One region of the Paenibacillus liaoningensis genome, then DNA from elsewhere that is predicted to be linked to it. Evidence: riboswitches for the same ligand, from Rfam matches in the RefSeq annotation. Region 1 holds a riboswitch; each other region holds the start of a gene.
What was found. A riboswitch is a leader RNA that binds a small molecule or an ion and turns the genes downstream of it on or off. The one in region 1 is predicted to bind cyclic di-GMP.
Positions count from the first base shown of each region.

Region 2: another riboswitch for cyclic di-GMP. It lies ahead of AC6B99_RS11890 (condensation domain-containing protein); the one in region 1 lies ahead of AC6B99_RS27590 (glycoside hydrolase family 26 protein).
Region 3: another riboswitch for cyclic di-GMP. It lies ahead of AC6B99_RS24960 (methyl-accepting chemotaxis protein); the one in region 1 lies ahead of AC6B99_RS27590 (glycoside hydrolase family 26 protein).
Region 4: another riboswitch for cyclic di-GMP. It lies ahead of AC6B99_RS21195 (transglutaminase-like domain-containing protein); the one in region 1 lies ahead of AC6B99_RS27590 (glycoside hydrolase family 26 protein).

Region 1 is NZ_JCAALU010000020.1:113,089-117,300, reverse strand. It holds gene AC6B99_RS27595 (glycosyltransferase) at 1-721, opposite strand, end outside; gene AC6B99_RS27590 (glycoside hydrolase family 26 protein) at 1,142-2,089, opposite strand; cyclic di-GMP riboswitch class I at 2,174-2,262, opposite strand; cyclic di-GMP riboswitch class I at 2,341-2,428, opposite strand; gene AC6B99_RS27585 (mannosyltransferase family protein) at 2,517-3,776, opposite strand; gene AC6B99_RS27580 (glycosyltransferase family 2 protein) at 3,780-4,212, opposite strand, start outside.
Region 2 is NZ_JCAALU010000007.1:149,731-153,942, reverse strand. It holds gene AC6B99_RS11895 (non-ribosomal peptide synthetase) at 1-1,899, opposite strand, end outside; gene AC6B99_RS11890 (condensation domain-containing protein) at 1,961-2,623, opposite strand; cyclic di-GMP riboswitch class I at 2,822-2,909, opposite strand; partial or broken gene AC6B99_RS11885 (transposase) at 3,262-3,399, shown strand; partial or broken gene AC6B99_RS11880 (aldo/keto reductase) at 3,450-3,793, opposite strand; gene AC6B99_RS11875 (MFS transporter) at 3,810-4,212, opposite strand, start outside.
Region 3 is NZ_JCAALU010000017.1:4,586-8,797, reverse strand. It holds gene AC6B99_RS24960 (methyl-accepting chemotaxis protein) at 1-1,647, opposite strand, end outside; cyclic di-GMP riboswitch class I at 1,801-1,884, opposite strand; gene AC6B99_RS24955 (YrzA family protein) at 2,049-2,258, shown strand; tRNA gene AC6B99_RS24950 (tRNA-Thr) at 2,373-2,448, shown strand; tRNA gene AC6B99_RS24945 (tRNA-Pro) at 2,458-2,531, shown strand; gene AC6B99_RS24940 (phytoene desaturase family protein) at 2,668-3,687, opposite strand; gene AC6B99_RS24935 (glycosyl-4,4'-diaponeurosporenoate acyltransferase CrtO family protein) at 3,737-4,212, opposite strand, start outside.
Region 4 is NZ_JCAALU010000013.1:204,604-208,815, forward strand. It holds gene AC6B99_RS21180 (response regulator) at 1-679, shown strand, start outside; gene AC6B99_RS21185 (GNAT family N-acetyltransferase) at 728-1,222, opposite strand; gene AC6B99_RS21190 (hypothetical protein) at 1,459-1,920, shown strand; cyclic di-GMP riboswitch class I at 2,280-2,364, shown strand; gene AC6B99_RS21195 (transglutaminase-like domain-containing protein) at 2,378-3,193, shown strand; gene AC6B99_RS21200 (SdrD B-like domain-containing protein) at 3,477-4,212, shown strand, end outside.

The sequences.
Region 1 (4,212 bases):
TTATCGTACCGATAACGAAACCACCAATATGGTCAATGGCGCTGCGCCGGAAGATGCAGTTGCTGCCCACATAAATAACAGCGTTAAAACGGTCTCTTCCAGATTGAATAAGCCGCATAAACATATCTTGCTCGTTCGGAATGTTGCGCCCTTGGTAATAGTTGTATTGGAAAATATCTTCGTTGTAAAAAACTTGGGGCGTTTGTACGTAAGCAAGCTTCTCATTCTCTGCAAAAAATCCTACCGTTCGCTGTAAAAAATCCGGTTTTGGCATCATATCGGCATCTAAAGTAAGGAGCAAATCGCCCTTCATCTTCGTCAGCGCATGATTCAAATTACCCGCTTTAGCATGTTCATTTCCGGGACGATCGAGATAATGAACGCCTAAACCTTCGGCTAATTCTCTCATTTCCGCTCGCTTTCCATCATCACACACCCAAATGTTTAACAGATTTTCCGGATAATTCAAGTTTTTACAAGCAAGTATGGTTTTTCTAACCAAGGATGGCGGTTCATTGTAGGTAGCGATCGTAACATCCACAGAATAAAGGTTGTCAGGTAATGGCGCAGGCTTTCTTTCAGTGGGTTTTAGCAGAAGAATGTGGAATAAAACGGATTGAAAAATAGAAATGATTTCAAAAAATAGTAACAACGATCCAAAAATTAATGACCAGCCAGATGGGAGTGTTTGTACAAGTCTCCATACTAGATACACGATCATGATAGCAATGGATAGCGTTGTTAATATGTACCTAGCTTTTGTTTTCAAATAACCCCAATCCTTTGCGCTCTATTTATTCGCCATAATTCCATTCCTTTTCTGACTAATCTACAACATGGATTGACTATACTGTCTAATTTCGCTGTCGATATTTGTTAAATCGGCCGGAAATATGATATTTTTGGCGGCTAAGGCTCAAATTCAAAGTTATCTTATCACAATCCTTGCCCCTTTAAAAGTTAATTTTTCTTCTTAACATTGTAATCTTATTGGCAAAAGTGTAGAAAAAAAGCGAAAAAACTCTAATTTTACGCGGTTTACGCGAAATTAGAGTTTTCTCAGAATACCTATTTAGTATTATATCAGCCAGTGTTTGATAGAGTTGAGACCAGGACTTGACGACTAGCCCAGTCTAATCTATTAAAGCGTTTTTTGCAGCGTTTGGTAAGCGCTCAGGCTATCAGCCGACGAATCGATATGCCAGTCCAGCTCTTTGTTCTCGTTGAACCAGATCAAGCCTTTAATTTGGCTGTACGCTGGCGATTGCACTTGATTCATCGCATCAATAACCCATTCGTTTTTGCTGCCGCCGCTTTCTGTTGTGCCAGTTTCAGCGATAATGATCGGCTTGCTCGAAATGCTTGTCAGCGCTTGGTACGAAGCGTAGAATACGTCGTTAAAGCTTCTCCACGAGCTCCACGATTCTTTCGTTCCAAAGTTGTAGCCATCGATCGAAAGCAGGTCTACGTAAGCATCGCCTGGGTACATAGCTGTAAACGATGCGTTTTTGCCAACATTTTCAGCGTTTACGTTGTACATGAATTTTACATTCGTTGCGCCTTGCTCTCTGAAAATCGTAACGACACGTTGGAATGCCGCTTTGTAAGTCTCGTTTGTGTTAACTGTGCTGTCGCCAACGCCCCAGCCGTACCAGTTGCCATTGCCTTCGTGGAAAATGCGAAGCCAAATTTCAGGGTTTTTGTTAGCTGCTTGCCAGTTAACCAGTTGTTTTGCCGTTTGTTTCAGGTAAGCGTCTACTACGCCTCTATTAATATCAGCAGTCGAATATTCTTTGTAATTTTTATTTTTAAACTCAAGGGTAAGTAGGTTAATCGAACCATTATTATTTACATAGTCCATAAAGCCCTTCCATTCATTAATCCCTTGGTTCGAGTTGACAAAAGTATGTACAACATCTTGGTGTCCACCGATTAGTTGCTCGTAGGCAGCGATGTTGTTCAAGCTTTGGTTCGGCCAAGTGCCGATCCATGCTCCGTTGTAAAAGTTGGTTTGCGCGCTAGCAGGGAGTGCCCAGAGTAATGTCGAAGCGAGCATAAGGAGTGTAAGAGCGAATTTTGTAGTTTTCATAGTAAGTTCCTCCCCCGAGCGAATGATGGTCGTGGTCCGAAGAACACGCCGCACCTTCATCAGGCAAAGGAGGCTATGTCGGGCTTCGGCAGCTGGCGAGCATATCCTGTTAAAGGATGAAGCCCCTATAGCTTTGCGCACATCAGGTTTCCCTGAGTTTGCCTTTTCGTGTAAGCAATAAAAAAAAGATAGTCCCTGCTCCCGAAAGAACAAAGTCTACCTTGATTAATAAAGGAAGAATCGATGTTGAATTCGGTAGCTGGCGAGCATATTCCGTTAGGAATGAAGCCCCTGTAGCTTTGCGCACATCAGGTTTCCCTGAGTTTGCCTTTTCGTTAAACGATCTAGGTATAAAGTACGAGCTAAAGTAATATGGTGCTATTGTACACCTTAAGCGCAAATTTCGTCAATTTATTTTTTCATAAATTTATACAACGAAAAAATATCCATTAAAGTAGCAAATCGCATACACAATATGAAGCAGGAAAAACATCATGAAATAAAACATTTGCAGCGCCTTATTATTTTTCAGCACATCCGCAAAATAAATGTAGAAGGGGAACGCAACCATGACATAACGTGGAATGCTCTGCAAAAATTCGGCGCTGGCGAACGGAATGAGCATAAGCAGCAATCCATAGGCAAAAAACAGCCATTCATGAGCATTACGGCGAATATCTTTCCAGCGCATAATAAGAAAGGCAGCAAAAATGACGAGGACGGCATTCGCGATAATAAAGGCAAGCAGGCCATTTTCCCAGCCGCCATTTCCTGAGAAATAAGGCTTTTGGATAAAATGAATATAGTTCGAGAACGGAGCAACCGTCTTGCGATACCAGTTGATGCTTTGCTCGGTAATCGGAGCCAGCAAATCGCCAGTAAGCCATTTCATGTACAACAGATAACCGGCTAGCGGCAGCGCCGAAATGATTGCATAGCCTAAATACTTCGTGTCCTTCCACTTGAAACGGTACAGCCTGTGTTCGATCAACAGCGTACCCACAACGAAAAACAAGTTGACGAAGCCCAAATTGCGCGTCACAGCGGACAAGCCCCCGAACAGAAACGCGAGAAAATATCGTTTTTGCATCGCATAATAGACGGTCATTAGCGACAGCATGAGGAACAGGCTCTCTGTATAAGGCACGGCATAGAAGATGGCGGTCGGAAAAATGAGCAGCAGCAGCACCGCGACTTGGGCGTGCTCCTGTTTCAGTCCTCTTTTTAAACAAATGCCATAAAAATAAAAAAGTGATACGAGCAAAAACAAATTCGATAAAACCGATCCCACGACTGTCGCATCGTATTTAGAAATAGACTCCACCAAAAAGACTAACAAAGGGTATAAAGGGAAAAACACCCAATTTGCACTAGGATGCGATTCGTTGATGTTATACGTATCATAGCCATTTTCGGCAATTCCCAAGTACCATACGCTGTCAAATTTCCTTAGATCCTCGAAGCTCGGCTTCTTCAGCTGTGAAATATCCGTCTGGATCGAGAGCTGGCTCGATGTGAAATCATGCCCCTGCACGACCGTATAGTCCGGCGGAATTTGATAGTTCGGAAACAGATTCATGCCGAGAAAGCCTGCAAAATAAAGCAATATTCTCGTAATGACAAACAAGGAGAGCAGGAAGATCAAAACTTGCGTATTCGATTTTGCTTTAAGCAGCAGCGATTCCATTCGTCACCTCGTCTCTTGTAATTGCTGCGATTTCGTTTCCGCTGGCACAACGTTATGCAGCACGGTTTCCACGAAGTATTTCGGGCGTTTCTTCGTTTCAATGTAAATTTTGCCGATATATTCGCCAATTAGTCCAATGCACAGCAGCTGAATGCCGCCAATGAACCAAATCGAAAGAATCATCGAGCTCCAGCCGGATACCGTGTTTCCCTGCAAATGCCTGACGAATACATAAAGGGCGAACACGAGGCTCATGACCGACATAAAAAAGCCGACAACCGACACTGCGCGGATAGGAGATACGCTAAAGGAGGTAATGCCCTCCCATGCGAAGATAAGCATTTTTTTCAACGGGTATTTCGATTCGCCGGCGGTTCGCTCCAGACGATCGTAGTACACACTGTCGGATTTGAAGCCGATGGTAGGAATAATGCCA
Region 2 (4,212 bases), on a different contig from region 1:
TACATAAGCAAGCCTGTCCAAGCCTCCGGGAGTCGTCGCTAATGTGTTTATTGGCGCATCCTCAGTGTCCAAATTGCTGGCGGCAGCTTCATTATACAGCTCTGGTTCATCGAGGTACAGAAGGGTTCCTTGATACTCTACTTTCTCGATAACGCTTGTCAACGAATACTGCGTGAGCAGCAGCTTCGCTCCGCTATCCTCCAGCATGTAGCTGATTCGCTGCTCTGGGTACGCAGGATCGATCGGGACGTACGCCGCCTCAGCCTTAAGAACGGCTAATATAGCTGCAATCATATCTGATGAGCGGTGAACGAGCAGACCAACGATAGTCCCGTCGTTAACTCCTCTGCCGCGAAGCACGTAAGCGAGCTTATTTGCACGAGCGTTCAGCTCAGCATAAGTAAATAATCCATCTGGAGCAGAAAGGGCAAGATGTTCCGGCGTATTCTCCACCTGCCATTCGAATCGCTGAGCAAGCGTCATATTGCTTGCTGCTGCCATTTCCCCGTCCCGGCCATCCAGACGGTTAAAAGCGAATAAGCGATGTGCTTCTTCCTCAGGCACAATTCCAAGCTCACCAAGCGGCTTATTGGACTCCCTCACGAGCTGGCGAATCATGTGGATGAGCTGCGCCTTCAAGCGATTGATGAAGGAGCTTTCATACACATTGGCATTGTATGCTAGCTTCATCACCATCTCCTTGCCAGGCCCAGCGAGTAAATGAAGATCATAATGGCTTTTTTCGAAAATATGAATGTCATCCATCGCAAATCCCAGATTCTGCTCTTCACTTTGTTTGCCAGCCTCTTGAAGCGGATAATTCTCGAACACAACAATATGATCAATTAACGTCTGCTGGCCTATTCGGCTCTGGATATTATAAAGCGGCACGTACTGATGCGCTTCGGTCTGCACCGAGAGTCTCTGCATTTCCGTTATTAATTGCTTGAAGGTCATATCCGGTACGATCTGAACACGGGTTGGGATTACGTTGATAAACAGGCCCACCATGCTCTCCACACCGCTAATCTCAGCGGGACGACCCGATACAACTGCTCCAAACAACACATCGCTGCTGCGCTGATAACGGCTAAGCAGAATAGCCCAAACGGCTTGAATCGCTGTGCTTAACGTAACCTGATGCTCTCTTGCCAGTCTAGAGAAAGCCTCACTGTCTTCCTCTCCAAGCTTAAAATGAAGCTCGCCTGACGAATAACCTTCCTCCCTGCGTCTGCTGCGCTGCTCGGCGAAAGACTCCTGCCCCTCAAATTCAGCTAAATAGCTCGACCAAAAGACAAGCGAAGCCTCCTTATCCTGCTTGCCAAGCCAGTTGATATATTCCTTATATGGTTTCGAGACGGGCAGCTCGTATGGCTTATGATTCAGCAAGGCGCTGTATATCTGAAACAGCTCCTTTACAATAATGCCAAAGCACCAGCCGTCCAGCATAATGTGGTGATAGCTCCATATCCATTCATACGTGTCCTCACCTGTCTTAAAAACGGTCGTCCGCATTAAAATATCTTTGGACAGATCAAATCCCAGCATTTTATCCTGCTGCTTGAAGGCAGCAAGCTGTCGCTGCTGCTCTTCTTGGGGCTGATCACATAAATCTATTTCCTGAACATGGAACGCTCGCTGCTTGAATACAACCTGAACCGGCCGGTTGATTTTCTCGTGGAGGAATACGGTACGAAAAATATCGTACCGATCCATCAACACGTTCATGCTTTGTTCCAGCAAATCTTTGCGAAATGAGCCTTTCACCGAAATGGCCAGTTGCTCCATATAATAGCTCTGTCCGGGGTGCAGAAGCGTGTGAAACAGCATGCCCTCTTGCATAGGCGATAAAAAATAAATATCTTGTACTTGATCCTTCTGAAAAGTAATCCCGTTCACCTGTGCTAGGCCTCCTTCTATCCATTCCGCAGCAAATTAAGCTGCGCGCAAATTCATTCTCTTAGCCAAACTTCTCTGCCAGCATGTCAAAAATATCTCCGACCTCTTCGAGCTGCAATTCACTCGCCGTAAAGTCGCTTGGTGTGAAATCTCTGTCCGTCTTGGCTGTGCAACACTGAATTAATACAAGCAAATGATGGTGGAAGCGATCCATCAGCTGATCTATCGTAGCTCGCAAATATTGCTTTTTATTGTAGGCGCAAGACACAACGAGGCGTTCGCCTCTTACCATACCGCTTAAGCTGAGCGCATACAGCGCTTCAGATTCCGGGCTTGTTTGCGCGCCCATATCGTATACGGATGGTGAAAGCAAGTCTGTTTGCACCTCGCTGTCGAATTGCCCCAAATAGTTGAAGCTGATTTCCGGTTTGAATGAGAAGGTGAGCCCTGCTTTATGCTCATCAGTTGCCAAATATCGCAGCAGGCCATAACCGATTCCCTTATTGGGAATATGGCGCAAATCTTCTTTCACCCGTTTTATTTGATAGGCTAAATCGTCCGTATAGCTCATGTCGAGCACAACCGGATATTGGGAGGTAAACCAGCCTACCGTTCGTGATACGTTAATAGCTACAGCTACCGGCATAATCACCTCCAGCTTGACTACTGAATCGGCTGGTTTGCCATTTTGCTGGACAACGGTTTTGTTCCCTTCCTGCGGCAATCCATTCCCTCATGCGATCTAAGCTTGAGAAAACCGCTCAAATTGGCAATACTCGTTCCGGGGTAAAACTGCTCGGTATACCAAATTCGTTTTTGCGCATGTGTTAATGGATAATAAAAACGTTTCATCAAATTACCCCCAATAACTTGTTTTGATAAATAAAAAACTGCCCGGATTTTGGACAGTCTGCTCCCATTTTCCAGCAACCTGTCAACCGTAGCATCGTCTGATGCCTTAGGCCATGGCTTTGCGTCCCTATGTTTCCATAGGTATGCCTTTATCCATTTTATGTTTGTTTTATTCCATTCCTAATCTATAAACAATCCGTTCGGCAAATAGTTACGTTTTTTACATTTTTTTATATTTTCATTCGACAAAAAGTTTTTGGGAGAGGGGTCCTATTAATATGAAGAGAATGAAAGTCTATGGGAGGAGACGAAACTTGGATAGACTAGAACGAAATAATCCTGCGCAGATTTATCTTCCTTGATACGTAACGCTATGAAAATTTTAAAACAAAAAAGCCGCCATTTAGGCGGCATCAGGCTGTCGAGAAGGTCTCGACAGCCATCTTTATAAGCATTCAGTTTAACGCATCACCGCGTTTCTGTGGTATCGATTTTTCCTTTATTGTCTAAAAGGTTCGGCATATGTATTCACAAGATAATGGGCGTCCAGCCATTGATCCGCTTATTCTTTTCAAGATCATCTTTCTGGGCTATTTCTTCAGGTGTCAGCTTTATGGAAAGAGCAGCTGCAGCATCCTCAATATGCGATATTTTTGTAGCACCAACAATAGGTGAGGTTACAGGTTCTTTCTGAAGAGTTTCAGGCTTTTATCAATCTCGCTCATAATGGCCTTTCGAGAAAGTCCGGCACCGTTTGGACCTGCGTGCGCCCATTCAACTTAGTAGCCAGCACGATTTCATCCCGATTTGCATATTCCTTTAAAGCAGGTCCAATAACCGCCTCACTTGATCCGGCTGAATATACATTAGCTGTATCAAAAAAATTGATACCAAGCTCTAGTGCTTTTTTAATAACGGGACGACTGTCTGCTTCATTAATAATCCATTGATGCCCTCCTTGCACGGCTACTCCGAAGCCCATACAGCCCAGACAAATTCGGGATACTTCCAAGCCCGTATTTTCGAGTTTCACATATTCCATTTGATTGTTCCTCCATTTATTCATTATTTTTCAACAAACGTTTTACAAATAAAGTGAACAGCAGCAAGGAAATTGCAACGGACAAAGCGCTGACCGTGAATAACGCCTGATAGCTCATGTACTGGGAAACCCAGCCTAGCACGATCGCACCGAGCCCGATGCCAAGATCATTAGCGGTCGATATCGAGGCGTTGGCAACTCCGATTCGCTCTGGATGGGCCAGACGTATCGTTGCCGCTTGAAGGGACGGCTGCGCGGAGCCAAACCCGATGCCATATAAAATCGCCGCAACAAGCACACCGCCTAAGCCGGTCGACATGCTGAGCACAATCAAGGCGCCAATCGTAATGACAAGGGCTGGTACGATAACAGAAATCTCTCCGTATCGATCCGAAAGTTTTCCCGAAATGGGACGGCTG
Region 3 (4,212 bases), on a different contig from region 1:
AGCCAGCTCTTGAAGCTGAATCGATACCTCGAATTGATCTTCGGACATACCGCTCATCTGCTCCATTTTGCCATTTACCTCGGAGGAGGTTTGCAGCAGCTTGTCTACTGAGCCAACAATATCGGTAATGCCTTTTGTAATTTCATCAATGCCGACAGAAATTTCGCCCATTTGCTCGGACAATACGCTGCTTTGATTTTCCAGACCATTAAACATTTCGCTAGCCGTCACCGATGCCTGCTTCGTCGTTTCTATCACTTCCGAGAAGCTGCTCAAGCTTTGGCTGCTGTCGGCAAAATCGTTCTGAATAAGCTTAAGCTCCTTCGTAATATCTTTGGAAATGATATCGGTCTGGCTCGACAGCTTGCGAATTTCCTCCGCTACTACAGCAAAGCCTCTGCCATGCTCGCCTGCACGCGCCGATTCAATCGAAGCATTCAGCGACAATAAATTCGTCTGTGTGTTCAAATCCTGAATGCCGCCCAAAAACTTCGTTACATTATTGTAGCGCTCATTGATTCGGTCGAAGGACTCGGTAACTCGGGCAAATTGCTGCACCGTCTGATTCACCATCTGCACAACGCCCTTCATATCGGTGGAGCCTATACGCGATGACTCTCTCATTTCTTTCATGTCGCGATTAATATATTCGGTTGAAGCCGCAATTTGCTGCGAGCTTGCCGATATTTGCTCCGTTACGGCCGAGATCGAAGTTGCATCATCATACTGGGTCATCAAAATCGTTTTGCCGTTGCCAATCTCTTCCTTCACCTGCTCGGAAGCGTTCTGATTGCGAACAATCATATCGCCCATATTGCGCGAGGCTTGCAGAACAACCGTGCTTACATCCATAGTCGAACGAAGGGTGTCACGAAGCTCACTTCCCATTTGCGCCAGCGAGCGGTCAATTTGACCAAATTCATCTTGGCGATCCAGCTTCTCATCATAGGTGAAATCGTTATTTTGATAAGCGGTAATACGCTTCATTAAACCAACGATGCCTTTTTTTACATTCCGGCTTAACGAATACGACATGAGGAACGGCAGTACTGCCAGCAAAACAATATTGATGATAATAATCGTATTGGCAGCTGCAATACTTTTATTTAATGTCTCCTGTGTAGCGACCGTATCCACTTCGAGCCAATTTTCTACCGTTTCATTCGCAAAGCTGAGAACAATCGTATATGTACTGACAAGCTGTTTGACCTTGGCGGAGCGGTCTTCAATGGTTAGCAGGCTGTGATTGCCGTTTTCTTTATTAAGCTGCTCCAGTGCAAGGCCAAACACATTGCCTTGGTTCGAATAGGCGGTGCCGTTATCCCCGTGAGGATATTTTTCATCCAGGTACGCTAGTGTAACCTTCAATTTTTCTACCCGCTCGGGCATCGACTTAAGTGCCAAGTTGATTCCATCGTCGCCGGTGCTGCCGTTTTCTACGGCATCAATCATCGAAAGCAGCGTGCGCAGCATCGAATCCGATATCCCTTGATATTCTTTTTTGGCCTCCTGAAGCTCATTTGAAGCTTTCACTGCACTTCTAACCGAAGCATTTTGCATAAAAATCCACCCGCCAGCGACGACGTTGAACAAGGTGATTAATGAAGTGATAAACAACAGCTTCGTTGTAACCTTTTGTTTCTTCAAGAAATCAGAAATCCTTGATGTCCATTTTAACCATTTTGCCTCTCTCAATCGGTTAATCATCATTTTCTCTCCATCTCTCCTATTACACTGAAAAAACAAAAGCTATCCAATCACCGCGACGAATTGAACAGCTGAATCAGCCTATAGTCCTGTACCGGTGGTTTGGCTGCCATAGTTCAATACCTTAGGCCCATAACTTTGCGCCCCTATCTTTCAATAAGTTTGCCTTTTTCAGTATGTAATTTTCTATTTATTTCGACACTTTTAAAGTATAATTTAGGAAAACCTTTTTGTAAATTATAAAAAGCGAGATTATCTGACATGATACTTTGAAACTAGTGCCTAACAACGTTATAATATTAGCGAATGCTAGCTATTAATGAGATTTTAGGGGGGACAAGATGGATTTTCGACTAGATTTAATTGAGGATAAAATCGAATTTTTTGAGGCTTTTGACTTACGTACGCTCGAAAAGCACATTGACCAGCAAATTGAAGCGAATAAAGCACTGCTATTACAAGTTCATGCGATTAGTCATCATGCGGTGTTTCATCCCGATCGCGGGAAAATGCTGTACAGCGCAGTCGTTCATTTTAAAGTTAAAAAATAGGCCAATTCGGGCATTTGAACGCTGCCCGAATTTTTTTCAAAAAAATTTAAAAAAGGTATTGCATCCTCCTAAAGTTCTGTGGCATAATACATCTTGTGTCCGATACATAACCGCGCCGTTGTAGCTCAATTGGTAGAGCAACTGACTTGTAATCAGTAGGTTGGGGGTTCAAGTCCTCTCGACGGCACCATTTTTTTCCCGGGACGTAGCTCAGCTTGGTAGAGCACCTGGTTTGGGACCAGGGGGTCGCATGTTCAAATCGTGTCGTCCCGATATTTTATAAGTTGTTTCAAGCAGGCCCTCTAACTTAGAAGGGTTTTTTATTTTTTTCATTAAAAATAAACCGCGCTTAGCTGGAAGTTTTGCTGCCCCCGCTAAGCGCGGCTTTTCTTTTGCCCCAATAGATTCATTAATGATGCTGCCGAATCATCGCCTCTGCGGTGAGCAGCCCTGACATGGCAACCATCGGCGTTCCCCCGCCGGGATGGGTCGTTCCGCCCGCAAACCATAGTCCGCGCAAATCCGCACGATTGGACGGCCGCAAAAACGTCTGCTTTGCTGAATTCGAGGAAATGCCATAGATGGCGCCGCGAAATGCCGACGTATCCCGCTCCAAATCCTCCGGTGTATACAAAGCAAGCTGCTCTGCTTCCCGATCCAGTCCCTCCAAGCCAGCCAGCTGCTTCATCAGACGGCCCTGATAGCGCTCCGCCTCCCGCTCCCAGCTCCAAGCGTCCGACGTATACGGGGCATTCGCCAAAATAAACAGGTTGCTGCCTCCTTCCGGCGCCAGTTCCTGTTCCATATAGGCGGAACAGCATACATAAATCGCAGGATCGGCAGGAGCCTCGCGGCGCGCGAAAATCGCCGAAAATTCCTCCCCATACCTTTCCGGATAAAATACAGTATGATGCAGCAGCTTATCGTAACGTCTGCGTATGCCTGCAAGAGTGACAAAGCCGGACAGAGAAGGCTCGTAAGTTGAAATATGGCGATTCGTCATGGCAGGCCGCAGCTGCTCGCCGAGCAAATCGCGGCATACGGACAGCACATCTCCGTTCGCGAGCACCAGATCGGCTGGCACAAAACCGCATTCCGTCTCTACTCCGCTTACGCCGCCGCCTTTTGCAGCAATGCACTGCACACGCACCGAGGTGCGTATTTCCGCCCCCATTTCCTCCGCAAGCTGGCGCAGACCTTCAACGATGCTGTAGGTGCCGCCTCGAACACCAAAAACGCCAAGCTCTGTCTCGACATGCGGCAGCATCGCGAAGATTGCTGGCGCCCGATCAGGAGCTGATCCGACATAGGTCGCATAACGTCCAAACAAGGCCAGTGTGTTGGGATGGCGAAAATAGCGGCGCAGCAGCATAGCGGCAGCAAGTCCTCCCGGTCCGGCGCCTACAACAGCAACATGCCTGGTCTTCATTTATAGTCTCTTCCTTCCCATGCTAGAATCAGCTTTCTATAAATGCCCGTCATAGACGGCTCGATCCGCAAATTCGCCTGAGCCGCAGCCGGTTATATCGCAAAATCGCTATAAACGGCAAATTGGCCGCCAGCGCGTAGCCTACCATTAAATAGCCATACAAAGGCTCGTTCCAGATGAAAAATAACGGCGCGGGCACGATGGACAGCCAGTGCGTCCATTCGCCTCTGAGCGTTTCCCCCATGTACTCCTGGTAATAGGCTTGGCCGCGCTTAGCAAGCCTTTTCTTCTGGAATCCCCTGCGGAACAAAAAGCTGCCATCCGGCACGCTGTCCTTCCAGGAGCGGATGAACAGCACCTGCTCGTAGAAACGCTCCTCGCCGCTTTTATCAGGCTGCTTCGGCTCTGCTCCTCTGCCGAAGTGCCGCTTCTCCTTGCTGCGCTCCGCTTTGCGCACTGTCCCGCCTGCTCCTGCTCCTGCTTCTGGTCTTGCAAACCAGCGCTGTGGCAAGCTCGTATGAAAAT
Region 4 (4,212 bases), on a different contig from region 1:
ACGTTGGCGTACGACAAAGGCGCAGGAGCTGTTTCTGTATTTGCTCCAGCATCGCGAACAGCTGGTAAGGAAATCGCTATTAATCGATTTGCTATGGCCCGATAATGGGACGGAGAAAGTATATGCCCAGCTGTATACGACGGTGTACCATATTAGGAAAACGCTTGATCAGTTTGGAAAGTGTTTTCACATCGCCAATACAACAGAAGGATACATATTGACACTTAATCAGGTTGTGCTGGATGTGGAGGAATGGGAGAGAGGAATTGCTGCTGCACCGCCGCTAGCGGCGGCAACCCTTGCGGAATACGAGGAGGCTATGAATCTTTATCGAGGCGATTATTTAAAGGATTATGATTATTGGTGGGCGGAGAGCGAACGCCAGCGCCTGAAGCGCCTGTGGCTGAATACTTCCTATCGCTTGGAAGCTTGGCATGTCGAGCATGGCCAGCTGGATAAAGCGATTGCCGGATATATTCGAATTATCGAGGAGCATGCGCAGGCGGAAGAGGCTTATTTTGCCTTAATGCAGCTGTATGCGTCTAAAGGGAATCATCTTATGGTTAATCAGCAGTACAATGCTTTAACCGCCGCGCTGATGGAGGAATTGAACGAGCAGCCAAGCGCATACATTACAGAATGGTACAAAGATTGGAAAAGCGGCGTTAATGGTTTGTAGACTGGTGAAGGAAACAAAATGGTAAATAATTGGAGGGGCAAGCGAGTGCTATTGACTTTTTAAACCATAGCCCTCATAAATAGCTCTCCAATCCAATGGCCGTGCCATTCTTCTTTCTACTTGCTCGAGAGGCTTAAAACCATACTTGGCATATAAAGTCTGAGCATCTTTTGTACCTAGATTAAAGCTTGTTCCTTTTAGTTTGGGGTGCTCCAATATGGTTTCTAATAGCCACTTGCTAAGTCCTATACCTCGAAACTCGGGTATAACAAATACATCCCCTAACCAGGAAAAGCGGACAAGGTCGGTGACAACTCGCGCAAAACCAACTAGCTTCGCTTGTTCCTTAAGCGGATTCCCCTGATAAATGCCGTAGCACAAAATGGAGTGTTCAATGGCTGCTTGTACAAGTTCTTTGTCAATTCCGTTTGCCCAATAAGATTCCTCGTTTAGAAATTTATAAATCGTTTCAATATCCAAATAAGCTTTATTTGTGCTAATTGTAAATCCGTCGCTTCTAGTCCAAAGTTTTTGTTCTTCCAAAGGGCTGCAGTCCTTTCTGAGTATTCCTTTGAATTATCATACTGTTGAAGGAATAAAAATTCAATATTCTATGCGGCCTATTATTTTGTAAGTTTTGCGAGATTAAACAGAGATTTTGTCGAGAAATTGTAGAGTTGCCCTATTTATAATGGAGGAGTAGGTGAAAATGGAGACGGACAAGCTTTACGAGCTTCATTTTCAAAAAAATAGCATGTCCAAAGGAATGGTTGAAGAAGATGATGATAACCGAGAAGCGGCAAATGAATGTCATTCGCCATTTTCGCTATCCTGAGCTGGCTTGCTGTATAAGCGAGGGAGCCCAGCACCTACGACAGCTGAATTTGAATCAAATGACCGATTACACCATCGTTCGTGGCTTTTATACCCATCATAGAGGTCATTTTATTGGCATTACAGCTACTTCTGAGGGGCCTTTGTTTTTTTATGACAAGCAGTATTTTCAGCTTTCGGAAGGGGAATTTATGATTACTCTGGAGCATGATGATAAGCGGAACACGTTTTCTTTTTGGTGGGACGGGGTGGAAATATGCCGCCTGAACTACCAGCGTCAGCTTTATCGGTACAATGAGGGAATCGTAGATGATGGTATTCGTGATTTTTTTGCGTGGCTTTATTTGTCGACAGGACCAAGGAAGTTTTGGAGATTCCAAAAGTTTTACACGGTCAAAAGCAGCTAAACGCTGTTTCGGGTATCGGAATTTTATCAACCGACATAGGATTGATAAAACGCATGATGGAGTTGAAGCGAGATGGGCGCAGAACATTTGAAAGAATTTCAAAGCTTGAAGCACGAAGATGAAATGCGGTATATGCTCCTGCTTAGAGACGTAAAGGGCATGCTTAAAGAGCGGAAGGAAGAGCCTTTTATGAAACGGTTAAAGCGGAGATGGATGAAGAAAAACCAGAAAATACAAGCCTCAGCCTGGAAATAAAAAAGATTTAACGTATTGTTTATTGCAAATAATGGGTATATACTAGAGATAATCATAGTTTAATATAAGGTAGTTTTTCTACCTAACACGACTTACAAAACTTTACACGATAACGGCAAACCTGTCGAAAGGCAGGGACGCAAAGCTAAAGGGCCTTCTCTATTATTAGATGGCAGCCTAGCCACCGAAGGGAGTTTTTTTTATGCGCAAAAGTTTAACGGTTATGATTTTGCTGGCGTTGATTCTGTCCGTGTTCCCTCAAGCAACTGCTCAAGTGGCAGCGGCAGCTGGGACAAGCTGGCTCGACGAATCCAATGTGGATAAAGGAAGCATCGGCATTCGTTATGAGGTCAAGTCAGGCGTAGATACAAGGCTGGTTGTAGCCAAAGACGGCAAAAATTATACGTATGCGCTCCGGACAAACCAGACAGAAGAATGGTTTGCGCTTCAACTGGGCAATGGAGATTATACGATTTCATTATTGGAAAACGTAAGTGGTACCAAAAAATATAGAGCAGTTCATACAGGCAAAGTTACCTTGAATTTGAGTGACAGCAGCCTCGTCTATTTGAACTCCATACAAAATATTGATTGGAGCAGCAACAGCAAAGCGGTTAAGAAAGCATTGGAACTGACTAAGGGAGCAAAGACGGATACCGAGAAGGTAACGGCGGTTTACAATTATATTGTAGCGAATATTTCTTACGATCATCAGCTTGCGGCTAAGGTGACCAACGATTATTTGCCTCAAATCGATCGTACCTTTAGTTCGCAGAAAGATATTTGCTACGGCTACGCTGCATTAATGGCAGGCATGCTTCGCAGCTTGGACATTCCGGCCAAGATGGTGACGGGCAAAGCGTCTGATGTATCAAATTATCACGCTTGGAATGAAGTATATTTGGACGGCAAATGGATCACGATCGATACGACGCTTGATGCTGGCCTGAAGAACAGCAAGAAAGCGGGCAAAATGATTAAAGACAGCTCGCGTTATACGGCTGCTAAAGTTTATTAAACGGAAATAAACACATATAACTCAATAGGTACACACAGAAGCTTCGTCTATCCTTCATCGGATGGACGAAGCTTTTTTGCAGTTATTTAGCTGACGGATAAAGGGGAGGCTTGTAAAGTTTTTGTACAGTTGGGCTGGATATAATTTTCTTATTTGAATACAAGGAGGAAGAGGATGGAAAATGACGTGGTATTCGTAAGGTAATGTTTATGTACTAGGCATTATCGGTATTCACAACAAGAGAGAAACTAGAGGAGATAGAGAAAAAGAGAGGATTGATGAGATGCCCGCAAGTAGACAGAGAGCGATCAGGCACAAGATTTCCTGGATCATGCTGCTCGTTTTGCTGCTGCAAGCTGCATTACAGCCATTCGCAGCACCGGCACAGGCAGCAGGACCGATTACAGGGCTGACTTTTACAAAGACAGCCAGTGTGAGCACTGTTAATGTAGGAGATACCTTCAAGTATACGATCTTGTATCAGGCAGATGGAGCAACTCATGTCGGTAAGAATGTAACGATTGTTGATACAGTACCGGCACAATTTGAAATTGTAGATGGCTGGGAGGATGGAGGCTGGGATACGAAAAATGGCCAAACTCTAACCGTCAATGCACATCCATTGCCTTCCGGTACTTCGGTGAAGCTGGAAATTCCCGTGAAAGCGAAGCCGACTGGCTCAAGCTCGGTTGTGCCTACGACGAATACGGCGACGATTACACTCGTTGATTCAGCGGAAAGTACAACGGCATCGGCGAATGTAACGATTAACGCGGACCCGAATCCGGTAGCTACACCGACGCCTACAGCAACACCGACGGCGACGCCAACTGCTTCGACCTACGACAAGTGGTGGGCTTATAAAAGCCAAGCTACGGGATTTGGCAGCACAGTTCCGATTATTGGCGGAGCGGTTGAGTATACGGTAGGCATTAAAGGCGAAGCCGGCAATGCTAACCCTGGCAGCTTGAAAAATGCGACGTTAGTCGATACACTGCCGCCAGATGCTGTATATGTGA